Regions from separate parts of the Bacillus cereus group sp. BfR-BA-01360 genome, predicted to be linked through region 2. Evidence: riboswitches for the same ligand, from Rfam matches in the RefSeq annotation. Region 2 holds a riboswitch; each other region holds the start of a gene.

Region 1 (6,199 bases), on a different contig from region 2:
GTTACAATCGGTGAAGAATCCAGCATTTGGTTTAACACTGTCATTCGGGGGGATGTGTCTCCAACCATCATCGGAAATAGAGTGAATGTACAAGATCAATGTACCCTGCATCAAAGTCCGCAATATCCTCTCATTTTAGAAGATGATGTTACAATTGGACATCAAGTAATTTTACATAGCTGCATGATAAAAAAAGACGCTTTAATCGGGATGGGGTCTATCATTTTAGACGGTGCTGAAATTGGTGAAGGTGCTTTTATCGGCGCTGGAAGCTTAGTTTCACAAGGAAAGAAAATACCTCCTCATACACTTGCATTTGGACGTCCCGCAAAAGTCATTCGTGAATTAACAGATGCAGATCGAAAAGATATGGAACGTATTCGTAAGCAATATGTTGAAAAAGGACAATACTATAAATCATTACAAAAATAACTCTTCTTGCTGCCATAACAATGGCAGCTTATTTTATGAAAATACAAATAGTTTCTTTACAAAATTTTATCCCGCTATTTTAGGGCAGCCCGATTGGTGAGGGCTCATAATCAGTGGGGAATGAAGCCCCCCTGATTAAAGTTTCACTTTATTATCTCCTCAACAAAATCTTATTAAAATAGAAGATATCATCTCAATATATATGTAAATGAGAAGGAAGATGTTCCATGAAGATGAAATCTGTCAGCTCCTTATATAAAATAGCGTGTTACATTTTCAAAAGAATTAACCGTTATTTCGATCAAAAAACATTAAATGTCTTTTTCCGTATCATTACACACATCGGTGATGCAATCTTCTCTATCTCACTCGTCCTTTGTCTTCTTATTTTTTTCAAAAGGGATTCTACAAATTATGCAGCAGCTGTTTCCTTAACAATGAGCCATATTCCTGTACAAATGTTAAAAAGATGGTATCCACGTAAACGACCTTATTTAACAATCCAAAATGCAAAATATCCATCGCATTCTTTAAAAGGCTATTCTTTTCCATCTTGGACACACAACAGCCATTTTTTCTGTTATCATTCCATTTATTTCTTTTTACATGTAAGTAATTCTGCATATTCTTCTTTCGTATTCACATTTACAAACCATGTTTTTTCTATATTCCATTCATCTCCCGTCACATACTTTACATTACAATGTGATAAAAGTTGCTCCATGCTCCGTTTTTCTTCGTCTAATAACTTATAAATTTTCTCTTTCACATTCTTATGATACGCCCCTAATAACGGCTGCTTTCTCCCCTCAACAATCGGAATAATCGCTTCATACTCATCGTCAATTTGTCCTGTTATTTGTTTTATCCATTTGCTAGAAATATTCGGCGTGTCACAAGGTGAAATCATATACCATTCTGCTTCAAGATGCTCCATACCAGATACAATTCCTGCAAGCGGTCCTTCTCCTTTATAGAAAGAAATATCTTCTATAACAGGAACTTCTATTAAATGAGCTACACGTTCTTTTATGCTAGCATGACTAATGACAACTATATCTTGCATTACATCCTGCATCACTTGAACAATCCGTTCAATAAACGTATACCCTTGCCAACTTACTAAGGCTTTCGGTTCTCCAAAGCGTCTAGACATACCACCAGCTAATACAATTCCTGCTACGCTCTTCATTGGCGATTTAGCTCAAATATAATATGCCCGAGCTCTGGCAAAATCAATTTATTCATCGCAAGACGCACAGCTCCAGTCGAACCTGGCATAGCAAAGACAACCTTTCTGCCCATTGTTCCCCCAATTGCTCTACTTAACATTGCTGCACTCCCGATATCCTCTAAATAACTAATCGTGCGAAATAGCTCACCAAATCCAACAATCTCTTTATCTATTAATGCCGAAACTGCTTCAATCGTTACATCGCGCTTTGTAATACCAGTTCCTCCGTTTGTTAAAATAACGTCGACATCTTCTTGATGATATCCACTTAATACAGCTTGCCTAATACTTTCTTTATCATCTTTTACAATTTCATAGGCAGTTACGAAATGACCTGCTTCGCTTAATAACTCATGTAATACCTTACCGCTTTTATCCGTTGTATCTGTACGTGTATCAGACACAGTAATTACTTTACAACGCACTTCTTTTGGCGCTTGTTTTTTATGTTCTACTACACTCATGCTCATTCTCCTCTTTTAACAAACTCTATTTTATTTTATCATACCCGATTCAATCCCTTGCTTATATGAAGCACATCACACTTTCATCATTATGTAGTGACGACACAAAATAATATGTTACAATATTAGTATATAAATCCATAAAGAGGAATCTTATTGTTTCTTCCACCACATATCATCTCTACGACTCACTCAATCACAATTACTATTTTTCACATTCTATAAATCGAACCGTATTTTCACAATGAGGAGGATATACATGGGACTCTATCAAAAACTTACAACAACATTTCTTCTTTTGTTTGCTGCTTCCATAAGTGCAGGATTTGCGTTAAAAGATGCTGTACCTCATGCAACGATTGGCGGAATTAGTTTTGCCACGTTTTTTTTACTATGCAGTGCATTTTGCGCTGGAAAAGCGCGTCAAAAGAGAAGATGATTGCAAATATTCCGCAGTAAGCCAATACTTTGTAAGTCTTGCAAAAAAGAAATCAAATCTTATGAAAAATCATGGATTCATATGCCTACCCCTAGTAGCGGGATGACAAATATAAAAAATATATTGAACTGAATGGACAAATATATTGTAATGCTTGCGCTGAGGTATGTACGAAACAAAATAATGAGATGAAATAGGAGGTATTTCCAAATTGTTTGAATCTAACCGAATTCGCTTACGAAAGTTATCAGAAGACGATATTCCGACTTATCATCTTTGGCGTAACGATCCTGAAGTTATGCAAACAACTAGCCCTATACTTGATACATATTCATTCGAAGAGACCGAAGCATTTTGCAAACAAATCATACACGCAGCTAATTCCAAAAGTTATATCATCGAATTGAAAAATGACAACCTCCCAATAGGAATTACCTCTCTCATTCAGATTGATTCCTATAACCAGAACGCAGAATGTATCATCGATATTGGGCAGAAAGATTACTGGGGACAAGGATATGGTAAAGAAGCATTAACTCTATTATTAAACTACGCTTTTCGAGAATTAAACTTACATCGCGTTTCTCTACGAGTATTTTCGTTTAACGATAAGGCAATACATCTTTATAAGAAACTTGGCTTTCAACATGAAGGGACTTGTAAAGAAGCGATATTTCGAAATGGGGCATGGCATGATATTGAACTTTTTGCACTATTACAGCCTAACTATAAATAAAAAAGGTTTTGCGCGAAAGCGCAAAACCTTTTTTATTATATTATAGACCAGCTTGCTCTTTTAAGTCAGCTGCTTTGTCTGTACGCTCCCAAGGAAGATCTACATCAGTACGTCCAAAGTGGCCGTAAGCTGCTGTTTGTTTGTAAATTGGGCGACGTAGGTCTAACATTTTAATAATGCCAGCTGGGCGAAGATCGAAGTTGTTACGAACTAATTCTACTAGTACCTCTTCAGATACTTTCCCAGTTCCAAATGTATCAACTGAAATTGATACTGGCTTCGCTACACCAATTGCATACGCAAGCTGTACTTCTGCTTTTTCAGCAAGACCAGCTGCTACAATATTTTTCGCAACATAACGTGCTGCATACGCTGCAGAACGGTCAACTTTTGTTGCATCCTTACCAGAGAATGCACCACCGCCGTGACGAGCATATCCACCATAAGTATCAACGATAATTTTACGTCCCGTTAATCCAGCATCCCCTTGTGGCCCACCAATTACGAAACGACCAGTTGGGTTAATAAAGAATTTTGTTTCTTCGTCCATTAATTCTGCTGGCACAACAGCTTTAATTACATGCTCTTTTAAGTCGCGATCGATTTGTTCCCATGTAATTTCCGGATGATGTTGAGTAGAAATTACAATTGTGTCGACACGTACTGGTTTACCATTTTCATCATACTCAACTGTAACTTGCGTTTTACCGTCTGGACGTAAATATTCTAATGTTTCATCTTTACGAACTTCCGTTAAACGACGAGCTAATTTGTGAGCAAGTGAGATTGGAAGTGGCATTAATTCTTTCGTTTCATTACATGCGAAACCAAACATTAAACCTTGGTCTCCTGCACCAATCGCTTCAATCTCAGCATCAGTCATTTGACCTTCACGTGCTTCTAACGCTCGGTCAACACCCATAGCGATGTCAGCAGATTGTTCATCGATAGATGTTAAAACTGCACAAGTTTCTGCATCGAATCCATATTTTGCACGAGTATACCCAATGCCTTGTATTGTTTCACGAACGATTTTTGGAATATCTACATACGTAGAAGTTGTAATTTCCCCCGCTACCAATACTAAACCAGTTGTTACTGTTGTTTCACAAGCTACACGTGCATTTGCGTCTTTTGATAAGATCGCATCTAAAATTGAATCAGAAATTTGGTCACAAATTTTATCTGGATGTCCTTCAGTTACAGACTCAGATGTGAACAGATGACGTTGTTTTGTCATGTGGTAAACCTCCCTACAGTAATTGTATATATTGTACGGAACTCATCCTTAACTTGCCACAAATTGCGACATTCATTTATTCTCCCACACAAGTATAAAGAAAAACCTTTCCCATTATATAGAGGAAAGGTTTGGTTTGCTACTTGCATACTGCTTTTTGCCCTTCGCTCTTATCGTTCGAGACCATTCGCCTCGCACAGGTTTTAGCACCTATTCACTTGTTTTTACCAGTACAAGTGAGGTTGCTGGGCTTCATCGGGCCTGTCCCTCCGCCAGCTCGGGATAAGAGAGTATCCGTCCCAACCTATACTAAAGAAATGCTATTCATTTGTCAATTAATATTCATTTATTCCTACAAGTTTTTCACGCTAAAATATAAATAAGAAAATTATACATTCACACAAACAAAAATAAATAAATAGTATACATTATTTATATAATTGTGTTATACTTTTGATGGGGATTACGAGAAATATTTCATAAAATGAAAAGGATGGTATATAAACTATGAGTACTGTGAATGTCCAAATTGGATTACATGAATTACTGAACGGAAGCAATGCACAGATTCAACTAAGCGTTCCGCAGTTAGTGGAAAAAGTACTGATGAGAAATGAAGGAAAACTAACTTCTACCGGTGCTGTTTCTGCTTCAACAGGAAAATATACAGGACGTTCTCCTAAAGATAAATTTATCGTGAAAGAACCATCGGTTGCAAATAAAATCGCTTGGGGACCTGTAAATCAACCGATTTCTGAAGAGCGTTTTAATAAATTATATACAAAAGTATTAGAGTACTTAAAGGAAAAAGAAGAACTATTTGTATTTAAAGGATTTGCTGGCGCTGATCGTAACTACCGTCTGCCAATTCAAGTTGTAAACGAATATGCATGGCATAATTTATTCGTTCATCAATTATTTATTCGTCCAACTGAAGAGGAATTAGCAAATCATAATGCACCATTCACAATTGTTTCTGCACCAAACTTTAAAGCAGATCCAGCAGTTGATGGCACAAACTCTGAAGCATTCATTATTGTTTCATTCGAAAAACGCATTGTGCTAATTGGTGGTACTGAATACGCTGGAGAAATGAAGAAATCTATTTTCTCTATTATGAACTTCTTACTTCCTGAACAAGATATTCTTTCTATGCACTGCTCTGCTAACGTAGGGGAAGAAGGCGACGTAGCATTATTCTTCGGCTTATCTGGAACAGGTAAAACAACTTTATCAGCTGACCCACATCGAAAATTAATCGGTGATGATGAACATGGATGGTCTGATAATGGCGTATTCAATATTGAAGGCGGTTGCTACGCAAAATGCATTAATCTTTCTCATGAAAAAGAACCACAAATCTTTGATGCTATTAAATTCGGATCCGTATTAGAAAATGTTATAGTTGATGATAAAACACGCATTGCAGACTATAGCGATACAGCGTTAACAGAAAATACACGTGCTGCATATCCAATAGATGCGATTGACAATATCGTTCTACCAAGTGTTGCAGGACACCCAAATACCATTATTTTCTTAACTGCTGATGCATCTGGTGTATTACCACCAATCAGTAAGTTATCAAAAGAACAAGCTATGTATCATTTCTTAAGCGGTTACACTAGTAAACTAGCAGGGACTGAACGTGGTG
Region 2 (6,199 bases):
CTTCTATTTCTTCAAATCGTAAAAACGGATTGCTTTCATCCATTTTATGAAGCGCTGTATTCATACGACGATTCGCATGCGCCATATTCTCACGCGCCATCAGTTGCATACGCTTTGCATTCATTTCTTTTAATTTATTTTTCATTTCAGAAAGGCGACGTTCTAATTCGTCAATTTGTTCGATAACACCTGCATACATTTCTTCTAAACGAGCCACTTGTCCTTCATAATATGCGACTTCTTCTAAAGCACGCTCATGTAGTTGCAGTTCTCCTGCTTCTTGTGCAATAATGGCTTGCTTAGATCTCTTATTTACGAAATAACGTGCCTCTTCAAGCTCACGAGCAAAGTTCGTTTTTAACGTTTTATGACGCTCAATTAACTTTTCAATTTTTGTTATTTCACGTTCACTATCACGTAAATATTGGTTTAACATAGCAATTGGGTTTTTTCTTTCTTTTTCATCTAATACATTATGAAGATCTGCTAAAATCGCATCGCGTACACGGCCAAATAAAGATTGTTTCATCCTAATCTTCCTCTCTTCTATTTTATCAGTTAAATTCGTTTATACTAGTTTTTCATTAACTTATTCCACTCATCTTCAAAGTTGCTATATCTTGTAGAACTCCCTGAAGTAGAATCCATTACTACATCTTTTTCCTTTTTCCACTCACGGTATCCGTAATATAAAACTACCAAGGCTACAATACCAATTAATGCAGGAGAATGTGAAAGAGCAATTGATAGACCGATTAAACCAACAATCCCCCAAGCTAACTTTCCAAAAAATGATTGTGCTCGCACAAATGATTTATAGCTCCAGTACACAATTCCCGCTCCAATGGCAAATCCTATCATACCACCAAGGCTACCAAGAGCAATTAAAGCCAAAATACCGGCTGCAATGAACGCTAGAAATTGTTTCATCTTGTGCTCGCCTCCCTTCGATTTGATACTCTTATCTTAACTATTTTTTTGATTTTCCATAACGAGCTTAAGAACCGTTTTCATCTCAGACTTAAGACTGAGACACAATCAGTCTTTTGCCAACTTCCCCTTCACGAATCGAACTTTTATAAGCATATTTTCACCTAATGTCGTTGCTTTCGTGAAATTTTGAGACAGAGGTTAATACAGATAAAAAAAATGAGAGAAGATGTAAAGGACGACTTTACAAATCATAAAAAAGAGAAATACAACCACTAAAAAGGACGTATAAACGATAAAAAGACGCTCAAAATCACTTTTATGAGCGTCTTTTTTGCCTTATTCTAATAAAAAATTAGGCTGTTTTATGAAATTGTCCTTTTTCCTCGACTTTTGAAAATCTCGGAAAATCAATTAAGATTGAGACTACACCACATAGTCCAACTAAAATTGGATAAAATGCATACGGCAATAGTTCAACTGGTGATAAAGCCGCAAATCCTGCTGCTGTTAACATCTGCGCTCCGTATGGAACTAGCCCTTGAACACAACACGAGAACACATCTAGTACACTCGCCGATTTTCGTGGATCAATTTCATATTGATCTGCAATATTTTTTGCAAGAGGACCAGTGAATATAATCGAAATTGTGTTATTCGCTGTGCATATATTCGTCATGCTTACTAATCCAGCAATTCCAAATTCCGCACCTTTTTTCGAACGGATATTACGCGTTAATGTATTCATTAAATATTGAATACCACCATTATATTGAATGATTTCAACCATTCCACCAATTAAAATTGCCAATAGTACGAGTTCCATCATTCCATTCATCCCTGTTGCAGCACTTTTAAAGAAGCTAGCTAACGTATAACTCCCATCTAAAAAACCAATGATACCAGATAAAATGGTTCCACCTGTTAATACAACGAGTACATTCCATCCAAGTAGCGCTGTAACAAGCACCCCTGCATACGGCAATATTTTCATCCAATCAAATGCATGTGTCTTTATTTCTGTATGATTTCCTAAAGTAAGAACAACTAATAATATAACGGTAATCATAGCAGCGGGTAAAACAATTAAAAAGTTCGTTTTAAACTTATCTTTCATTTCTGTCCCTTGTGAACGAACAGCTGCGATTGTTGTATCAGAAATAAATGATAAATTATCTCCAAACATAGCCCCACCTACAACTGTTGCCATCGCTAACGCAATTGAAATATCTGTTTGTTGACTGATCCCTACAGCAATCGGCGCTAATGCTGCAATTGTTCCCATTGAAGTTCCCATTGCTAATGAAATAAATGCACCGATCACGAAAATGCCAGCTATAATAAATCCTTGTGGCAAAACAGCTAAAGCTAAATTAACTGTAGAGTCCACTCCTCCCATTCCCTTTGCTGTTTCTGAAAAAGCACCAGCAAGTACAAATATTAATACCATAATCATAATGTCTGGATTCCCAGCTCCTTTAGCGAAGCGTTCTACTTTCGCTGTAAAACTCTCTTTCCGATTCATCGCTAAAGCAACTCCTACCGCAATTAGTATCGCTACTAAAATCGGCAATTTATAAAAATCACCTGTAATGATTCCAGAACCAATAAATAGTACTAAAAATATTCCAAGTGGCAATAAAGCAAAAATATTTCCTCTCGTTTCCTTCACCATATCATCTCTCCCTAGTTTTAAACCTTTTCTACTGAATAACAAAAGACCTCTTCCAAGAAGAAGAGGTCTTATACATCTATAAGAAACACTCTTCTCATCTTTCAAGCACATGCTTGCTGGATTTGGCACAGCACTCCAAAATCGAGTCCGCTGCCGAGGCATCATAGGGCCAGTCCCTCCGCCTCTCTTTATAAGAAGGTTTCATATTTTTATTTGTAATAATGTCTTTCCTAACTTTACTCGCTTATAAATCAAAAGTCAATTATTATTTTTATAGAAATAATCGGTATTTTTCTTCTTATTCATATAATGCGACGAATATACCAATCATTATACATAAAAAATGATCATTTCAATGTTTCTATTTCACGTTTTAAAATAGAAATCCATGGAAATTCTTCTTTTTCGATTCTCTCCATAACCCACCTTGCTATATCCCACGCTTCATTATATTCGTCTCTGGAAATGGTTTCTTCTGCATAAGCCGCTTCCAACTCACCTTCATCTAATAAATATATTTTCCCATCTGGAAATAATACGACATCCAAATATAGATCATCAAAATATGGCAAGCCATTCTCATCTATTTCGAACTCTTTAGCAATATCAATATAATACTGTACTATATTTTTTTGTTCATCTAACATAGCTGTAATAACAAATTTTTTACCTTTTATAAAATACTGCACCCATGTATAGCCATCATTTACAATACAAATTTCACTATGATCATACTGCTTATAACTAGGTTCCTTTACTTTTATCACATGCAAAATTCCTAACATACCTTGCTCACATTCCCGCACTTCATACGTTTTCTGTAACAATCTTTTCCACGAAGCACCATTTCCATATTTTCTCTTCATTATACATCCCACTCCTTTCCAATATAGAAAAGCTCCCACATATTGATGCGAGAGCTTTTTCAATCGTTATTACGCTACTTGTTTTCCAGATATCTCTTTCAAATAAGCTTGTCCTTTTATATCATCATATTGTCCTTCCCATTTAGACATAACAACAGCTGCTAAAGAGTTTCCAACAACGTTAACTGCTGTACGTGCCATATCTAAAATACGGTCAATACCTGCGATAAACGCTAAACCTTCTGCCGGAATTCCAACTGTACCTAACGTTGCTAATAGTACAACGAATGATACACCTGGTACCCCTGCAATCCCTTTTGATGTTAACATTAATACAAGTAACAATGTAATTTGCTGTGTAATCGATAAATCAATACCATACATTTGTGCTAAGAAAATTGCAGCAATCGCTTGGTATAGCGTTGATCCATCTAGATTAAATGAATAACCAGTTGGAATAACGAAAGATGAAATCGCCTTTGGACAGCCGAATTTCTCCATCTTCTCCATAATTTTTGGCAAAACTGTTTCTGAGCTCGCTGTAGAATACGCTAAAATAAGCTCATCTTTTAAAATTTTAAAGAACTGAAATATGTTAATTCCAAAGATTTTCGCTGTAAGTCCTAGTACGACAACAACAAAGAAAATCATCGATCCATACACAACAATCACTAACTTCCCTAGTGGGATTAATGATGCTAGACCAAATTTAGAAACGGTCACACCAATTAAAGCAAATACCCCAAATGGTGCAAACTTCATTACTTGGTTTGTAACATAAAACATTGCATCTGCTACCCCTTGGAAAAATTGCAGAACCGGTTTTCCTCTTTCACCAATCGCTGCAATCCCTAAACCAAATAATACAGAGAAGAAAATAATAGCAAGCATATCACCTTTTGCCAGTGATTCTATAATATTTGTCGGAACAATGTTTACAAATGTATCCGCAAATGAATGACTCTGTACTTGCTCAGTTGTAGCTGTATATTTTGAAATATCTGTTTTTGTTAATTCATTCATATTAATACCTTTTCCTGGTTGGAAAATATTCGCTACCAGCAAGCCGACAACAATCGCAATTGTTGTAATAATCTCAAAATAAATAATTGTTTTTCCGCCTAATCGACCTAGCTTTTTCACATCTCCAACACCTGCAACCCCAACAACGATGCTCGCTACAACGATTGGTACAACAATCATCTTAATTAATCGAATAAAAATATCACCAATTGGTTGTAAAAACTTTGCTACCTCTGGATTGCCATAAAAAATCGCCCCAACTGCAATACCGAGTGCAAGCCCTATTAATATTTGCCATGCAAGTCCAATCCTCTTCATACTTGCTGCCAACCCCCTTCTTAGATGCTATAACTCTATTTTTCTATGAAATAAAGAAATTAAGAGTATTACATATAATTCGACAATTCACTACATTTGTCTCCCTTTAAAATGATAAATCATAAAATGAAATCTGACAACAAAATAAGTTTTCCTGAATACAAATATTTTTCTTGACAAAAATAAAACCCATGTAAGAAAACCTAACATAAGAATACTCCCTCCTTTGATTTATTAGCGTTTTTCTGTTGCACCTTCTTTTTATGCATATAACAGAAAAATGAATATTTACCATTTTTCATTTTTTTATTGAAGTAGGAAAGAAAAGGATTACAAGACATATAAATAACTAACTTCGACAATATTCAGCAATTTTATAAAATTTTCTTTACATTATGATTACAACAATAGACAGCATTCTTCTTCTTATATACAATCATAGATGGGAAAGGAGCTAGACAACTCATGAATAAGAAATTTGCAGCTTTTAGCGTTTTAGCAGTGGGAACTCTTTTTGTTTCTCCGTTACTTTCACCAGTACACGCAGAAACAAGTCAAGATAAACTGTCCAATATTCAATCAGAATTAGAAGGTAAACAACAAGAACTACAAAATAAGTCAGCTGAAAAAGAACAAATGGAGAAAGAAATACAAGAATTACAAAAGAAGATTGATGAATTAACAATTTCCATTAATAAAAATGAAGCTGATTTAAACGATACAAAAAAAGAAATTACTAAAACACAGCAACTTATTGATGAGAAAAAGAAACATATTGAGCAACTACAAAAGAATATTGATACACGTCAAGAAGTGATTAAACAACGTTTACAATCGATGCAAGAAAAACCGCGAACAAATATTATAACTGAAGTTTTAACAAGTTCAAATAACCTCGCAGATCTCGTTGATAATATGTATTCCGTTAGTTTAATTTTAAATAATGATACTGATATCGTAAAAAAACAAACACAAGATCGGGAAACTGTAAAAAACGAAAAAGAAGCTGTTGAAAAGAAAGAACAGCAACTAAAAGAAGCTGAACAAAAATTACAGCAAAAACAACAAGAATTACAAACAAACCAACAACAACAACAAAGTCTCATTAATGATTTACATATAAAAGTATCACAAGTAGATTCAGAGATTGAGAGTTTAGAAGAATCGAAAAATATTTTAGAGAATCAGCGCCAAGCTGTTCAAAAAGCAATGGAAGAAGAGAAACGTGCAGAAGAGGCGCGTAAGGCAGAAGAAGCAAAAAAACAAGCAGCCGCTTCAACGGAAGCTACCTCAGTACCACATGATACAAATGTAGGCGGATTTATTAAACCAGCTGCTGGCTCAAAGACCTCTGGATTTGGTTCTCGTTCTTTAGGGAATCACTTCG
Region 3 (6,199 bases), on a different contig from region 2:
GTGAATTGTATGGAGCAGAAGCAAATGTAGTGACAGAAAATATGCTAGATCGGTTTTGGCTTCGTTCTATTTGTGAACGTTATCCACATGATTGTAGCGGTGGAGAACAACAACTCCTTGCATTATGTATCGCGCTATTATCAAAGCCTAGTTTATTATTATTAGATGAGCCGACAAAAGGGTTAGATCCAGCAAAAAAAGAAAAATTAGGCCGGTTGTTTCAAGCTTTACAAAGAGAAGGAACAACGATCGTCATGGCAACACACGATATTGAATTTGCTGCAAAATATGTGGATCAGTGTATGATGTTATTTGATGGAAAGGTAATGATAAATGATGCACCAAAAGAATTTTTTAGCGGTAACTTCTTTTATACAACAGCGATTAACCGTTTTATTCGGAAAAGGTTGCCTTATGCATTAACGTGGGAGGATGTGTACGAAGCGTGTCCAAACGATACTTTACTTTTATAGTCTGTTTTTTTCTAGTCATTGTCAGTACACTTCTTTTTACATCGCTTATCATGAGCAAACATTATATATTGTCTAGCTTTTTATTGCTCTTTTTGGCGATGTTGCCATTTTATATACGTTTTGAAAAGCGCGCGTTTGTTTCACGTGAAATTGTGATGGTAGCTGTTTTAGCGGCTATAGCGGCTGTTAGTCGTGTCCCATTTTCTATTATACCGAGTGTGCAACCAACTTCATTTGTTATCATTGTATCGGCGGTTGTGTTTGGAAGCGAAGCAGGATTTATGATTGGTGCAACAGCAGCGATTGTATCTAATATTTTTTTAGGACAAGGTCCTTGGACACCATGGCAAATGTTTTCGTGGGGAATGATCGGGTTTATAGCTGGCTGTTTTCGTAACACATGGATGATGAAAAAGTTGCTTGGAAGAGTGATTTTCGGCTTTTTAGCAGGCTTTTTCTTTGGCTGGATTATGAATGCCTGGGGACTTCTTGGTTTTATACAAGATGTGACGTGGAAATCGCTTCTTTCATATTATGCGACAAGTTTTTATTTTGATATAAGTCATGCCATTTCAAATGTGATCTTTCTTATGTTATTTAGCTCTGCATGGATTAAGATTTTAATGAGATTTAAAAAGAAATATGGCATTTTGAATACGAATAGTTAGTGAATATGTGAAACCATTACAGCATACTCATATAGAGTAGGGTCGCGACTTACATATTCGTTTGCCTCTTTCATACTTCTTACGAAGGTAAGAAGTATTTTTTTTATCCACAAAAGTGTCAAGAAATTGATTGAATATATTCTAATTTTTGTATGGGATTTTTATATAATAGTGAATGAGAAAAGTTTTCAAAGAGGAGATGAAAAAACATATGAAGCTTGTAATTCCAAAGCAGCATGGTGCATGGGGAATGCTGCTTATTCCATTTTTACTTAGCATATTACTTGGTAATCCTACTATATATCATATTCCCTTATTTCTTGCTTGGTTATTTATATATTTGGCAACCTATCCATTTCTTATGTATATGAAGCAGAGACGAAAAAAGGAGTTTCTATATGCCGCTTTATTATATTTTATGATTGCGGGCATATTTGGGATAATATCATTATTATATGAATGGAAAATTGTTATGTTTATTGGTATCCTTATTCCTCTTTTTATAGTGAATATATATTTTGCTCATCAAAAAAAGGAACGTGCATTAACGAATGATATTTGTGCTATAATCATTTTTTGTATCGGTAGTCTAATTGGTTATTATTTTTCAATGAAAACTGTTGACACGATTGCATTATGGATAGCGGCTGTATCCTTTCTTTATTTTTTAGGAAGTACGTTTTATGTGAAGACAATGATACGGGAAAAACATAATTTGTTATATCGCAATCTATCTTGGGGATATCATATTATGTTACCAATTCTATTATGTATTTGGAGTCCGCTTTTTTCTCTTCTATTCCTTCCGAGTTTAATTCGAGCCATTTTATTATATGGTAAGAAAATTTCTATTTTAAAAGTAGGGATTTTAGAGATTTTCAATTCAGTCTATTTTTTCATAGTAGCGCTACTAGTGTTACCGTATACAATGTAAAGAAGGGTTCGATTTTTGATATGGATGAGCAGTAACACTTCTACTTTGAAAATTCGTGAGAACTAAGAGAGTTGGACAAGATTATACGTAAAATCCAGCACCGATTACGGTTTATTTCTATTTTTGTTCTAAAAGGTAAACAGTATCATCACATCTTTGCAAAGAATAAAAGGAATCTAGAACATATCTGCGCGCATGTTTCGCCATTATCAAGTCCTGCTTTTTGCGTATACTTGTAGTATGGGATATTTATAAAAAACATAAGCATGTTTATGATTTGACATTTATAAGAGAAGTGGGTATCATTGGAGATAAAGTGAATATTTTCTTATCCAGAGAGGTGGAGGGACTGGCCCAAAGAAACCCAGCAACCGCGATGCAGGTGCTAATTCCAGCAGAACATATTTGTTCTGAAAGATAAGATGAAGAGATGAAACGTAACTTCTTCTTATCGAAGAGGTTTTTTTATTATAAAAAACCATTCAATCATAAGAGAATAAGAAGAAAGGGGCTGCAAATATACGGTGAAACTTGAAAAGTACGTAAAACTGCGTAATGCAGTATATGAATATATGATGGAACAGGATAAAGCGATATCATTGGCAGATATTCAAGACTATATCGAATCGAATCATGAGGGGAAATTTACAAAAAAAATGTTACACCAATTTTATTTATCAAGACTATTAGATGAGTTAAAACTAGATGGGAAAATTACTTTAGCCAATGATGAATGCCATCATAGTGAAAAAGGTGTTTATTATAAGGCGCGAAAAGGGAGCTAGCCTCTCTTTTTTATCCTGCTATTTGAGGGCTCATAATCAGTGGGGATGAAGGAACCCCCACTGATTAAAATTTCACTTTATGCTATTAATTATTCAAAAATTATGACGATATGTAGAGTAAAAGACTGCGAAAGCAGCCTGATACAAGGGAATGGTGTTGAGTGTGTAGTATTAAAAGTTGAATATGCCTTGAAAGAGGCCATTCATTCGGCTAAACATGAAAAGAGACACCTTTGCCGATTAGGTGTCAGTTGTGTTGTCTTATAGGCTTGCTACTTGACATGTAATAGAATACCACATGATATAAAATGAAGTCAAAAGGGAATTTAAGGAAGGAAGGACAGTTCTATGTACGCTTTTTTAATAAACGAGATGAAAAAATGGATTCCTAAGCACATTATTAATAGAGGGTGTGAATATTATGAAGAGGGATATGTAGAAGATGTAGAAGTACATAATGATAAAGTATTTGCACTTGTAAGAGGGAACTACGGAGATTATGAGGTAGTGATTCATCTTGAAGACTTTATAAGCAGTAGTTGTGAGTGTCCTTATGAAAACTATTGTAAGCATATGGCAGCAGTTGTATATGAAATTCAAAGTATTGGAGAAGAGGTGATGAGAGAAAAGCTACAAACATTAGAGAAAGAAGAATTGATAAAAGTTATACAAAGACTATTAAAGAACTCTAAAAATGTAAAGATTGTAGAAAATATATTACAGAAAGAGAATTTTTAATTTTACTTTGGGGATGTAAGGGAAGTGAGTAACGATGAGTGAAGTGGAAAGAATTATGGAATGTTGTGAGCGGCAAGATGATGTATTTCGCACATATATAATGTGTTTGCTCCAACTGAAACAGTATCGCGAGCATTCTCAAAACGTATATCAGGAATTAAGGACCGATTATTTAGCAAGAGGAATTTGTGAGCGGGAGGTTGATCAGCTTATAAAAGAAAGTGAAACATTTCGAGCGTATTATCTCCCAAAAGTACTCTGTTGGGATTTTTTAAGTGAAAATCCGGCATATATAGAAAGTGCTTTAACCAATGTGTTGAAATATGAACCGTTACAACTATCTATTGTGCAATGGAGAAGAGTGATTGCTTGTGTAGAAAATGAAGTATCATATGAGTGATTAATGTCTATTGCACTTCACCATATAATGTATTTTGGATATGGTTTATCTTAACAATTTCAACTTTTTATCTAGCTCGTGTATTAAGAAAAATAGAAATGAAAGAAGAAAAGCTAGTATAAAAACTAGCTTTTTGGTATGATCATTTAAATGAAAAGTAAGCATAAACCGATGATGGCTCCTGCGTAGAGTAAATGAATCACACAAAATCCCATCATATCGCGAGCACCTAATCCTGCAATTGCTAAAGCTGGTAATGCCCAAAATGGCTGGATTAAATTTGTCCAAGCGTCTCCCCAAGCGATGGCCATCGCCGTTTTCGCAGCGGGAACACCGAGCTCTGCACCAGCTGGAATCATAATCGGAGCTTGTACGGCCCACTGCCCCCCTCCGGATGGAACGAAGATATTGACAATTCCTGCACTTAAAAATGTGAATAATGGGAAGGTTGTTTCGTTAGAGATTTGAATAAAGAAATTTGAAATAGCTCCGCCAAGTGAAAGTCCTTCGCTATTTGCACCCATCATCATTCCCATAATGCCAGCATAAAACGGGAACTGTAATAAAATGCCGGAAGCGCTTTTTGTTGATTCGGAAAAGGCACGAATATATTGAATAGGTGTACGATGAAAAATAAGGCCGGCGATTAATAATATAAAAATCACGATATCGAGCGTGAGATTAAAGCCTTTTGTACTAAAGTAATGGATCATATAAATGATTCCTAAAAGACCGATACAAATCGTAATCCAAATACTGTTTTCCATTTTCTCAGCAAAAGTACGAACTTCTGTTTCTTGAGCGGCTGCTTCTTCATGAAATACATTTGGATCAACAGTAACAGTATGATTCGCATCTGGATGCATTGCTCTATTGATAAGTGGCATTGTAATAAAAAAGACAATGATAGGAACAAGAGCATATGGTGAAAATAATGTTTCGGTAATGGGAATTGCTTCTTTTAGGCTACCAGCCGTTGTTTTTATTAACGTCTCCCCTCCGGACGCTAATGTTAGTGGAATAGAGGCAGAAAGTCCAGCATGCCAGATGAGAAATCCAGAGTAAGAGGAAGCGATTGCAAGACGATAGTCTAATTCTTTTATATGCTTGGCAACTTCTTTAGCATATAAAACGGAGACAACAATGCCAAACCCCCAATTTATGTAGGCTCCTAACAAACTAACGATAGAGATAGCGATAATACCTTGCCCGCTTGTTCTTGGTAACTGAGCCGCTTTCATCAAACCTTTTCGAATTAGCGGGGCATTTGCTAAAGCGGAGCCGGTAACAAGTACAAGGGCCATTTGCATCGCGAAGGATAATAGCCCCCAAATGCCATCACCCCAATGAGCAATCATTTGAATGAGGGATTGCTCTGTAGCAAACATGCCAAAGAAAATGACAAAAACAGTTAACAAACAGGATAAAATAAACGGTTCTGGTAAAAAGCGTTGCACAAGAGCGACGCAGCCATTTGTAAAAGAGCGAAACAAGTTCATCAACCTCCTTCATATTTTTTGTAACTATTCGCTACATGGAGTACAATAACCTTTATTAAACTGAAAATTCAGATATTTAAAAAGAAAAGCTCTCACTCATGTGAAAGCTTTTCTAAATGTTTAGCGATATCTACATACATATCGGAATATGTTGTATGTACATCACTGCTTGGGGCAGCATTAGATGAAAAATGGACAATGACCATATTTGTTTTTGGATCGATATAAAGGCGTTGCCCATAGCTTCCAAGCACCTCGAAGGCACCATGTTCGTTATGAGGAATCCACCATTGATTATGATACGAAATGGATGTCCCTTGCTCAATTGCTAATTCACCTTTACGTACGCTTTTGATATTTTCTGAAATAGAAGAGGAGAGAACTTGCATACCATGATATTGTCCATTATGTAACAACAATTCCCCAAACTTTGCCATATCTCTTGCCGTTGCATTTAAACCAGCACTTGCTTGTTCAATTCCAGTTTCATCGGTAACATAATAAGCATTTTGCTCCATACCAATTTTTGACCAAATACGTTCACTTACATTTTCAGCTAAAGTCTTGCCAGTGATTGTTCGTATAATCCATGCGAGTGTTTCAGTAGATCCATTATTATAAGAAAAAGTAGTTCCGGGCGGGGCAGTCTCTTTTGCCTCGCGTAACATATCATAAATATTCATCGGACCATCATAATTTGAG

Evidence for each region. Region 2 has a riboswitch for S-adenosylmethionine ahead of MR056_RS04455 (Na+/H+ antiporter NhaC family protein). Riboswitches for the same ligand answer to the same signal wherever they lie in the genome.
Region 1: linked by a shared signal. The riboswitch ahead of metK (methionine adenosyltransferase) and the one ahead of MR056_RS04455 (Na+/H+ antiporter NhaC family protein) in region 2 are both predicted to bind S-adenosylmethionine.
Region 3: linked by a shared signal. The riboswitch ahead of MR056_RS15425 (hypothetical protein) and the one ahead of MR056_RS04455 (Na+/H+ antiporter NhaC family protein) in region 2 are both predicted to bind S-adenosylmethionine.

The regions. Positions count from the first base shown of each region.
Region 1 is NZ_JAKUFV010000009.1:77,852-84,050, reverse strand. Features, by position in the region: gene MR056_RS10850 (gamma carbonic anhydrase) at 1-432, shown strand, start outside; partial or broken gene MR056_RS10845 (phosphatase PAP2 family protein) at 660-1,035, shown strand; gene MR056_RS10840 (molybdenum cofactor guanylyltransferase) at 1,025-1,624, opposite strand; gene MR056_RS10835 (MogA/MoaB family molybdenum cofactor biosynthesis protein) at 1,621-2,130, opposite strand; gene MR056_RS10830 (hypothetical protein) at 2,390-2,569, shown strand; partial or broken gene MR056_RS10825 (hypothetical protein) at 2,576-2,766, shown strand; gene MR056_RS10820 (GNAT family N-acetyltransferase) at 2,781-3,305, shown strand; gene metK (methionine adenosyltransferase) at 3,346-4,545, opposite strand; SAM riboswitch class I at 4,713-4,834, opposite strand; gene pckA (phosphoenolpyruvate carboxykinase (ATP)) at 5,053-6,199, shown strand, end outside.
Region 2 is NZ_JAKUFV010000003.1:159,088-165,286, reverse strand. Features, by position in the region: gene MR056_RS04465 (PspA/IM30 family protein) at 1-529, opposite strand, end outside; gene MR056_RS04460 (lmo0954 family membrane protein) at 574-930, opposite strand; gene MR056_RS04455 (Na+/H+ antiporter NhaC family protein) at 1,286-2,602, opposite strand; SAM riboswitch class I at 2,697-2,802, opposite strand; gene MR056_RS04450 (ribonuclease FAU-1 family protein) at 2,953-3,471, opposite strand; gene gltP (glutamate/aspartate:proton symporter GltP) at 3,541-4,812, opposite strand; gene MR056_RS04440 (murein hydrolase activator EnvC family protein) at 5,278-6,199, shown strand, end outside.
Region 3 is NZ_JAKUFV010000017.1:49,480-55,678, forward strand. Features, by position in the region: gene MR056_RS15410 (ABC transporter ATP-binding protein) at 1-473, shown strand, start outside; gene MR056_RS15415 (ECF transporter S component) at 446-1,141, shown strand; gene MR056_RS15420 (YwiC-like family protein) at 1,353-2,075, shown strand; SAM riboswitch class I at 2,401-2,499, shown strand; gene MR056_RS15425 (hypothetical protein) at 2,600-2,860, shown strand; gene MR056_RS15430 (SWIM zinc finger family protein) at 3,209-3,598, shown strand; gene MR056_RS15435 (group-specific protein) at 3,633-3,998, shown strand; gene MR056_RS15440 (short-chain fatty acid transporter) at 4,145-5,491, opposite strand; gene MR056_RS15445 (serine hydrolase domain-containing protein) at 5,590-6,199, opposite strand, start outside.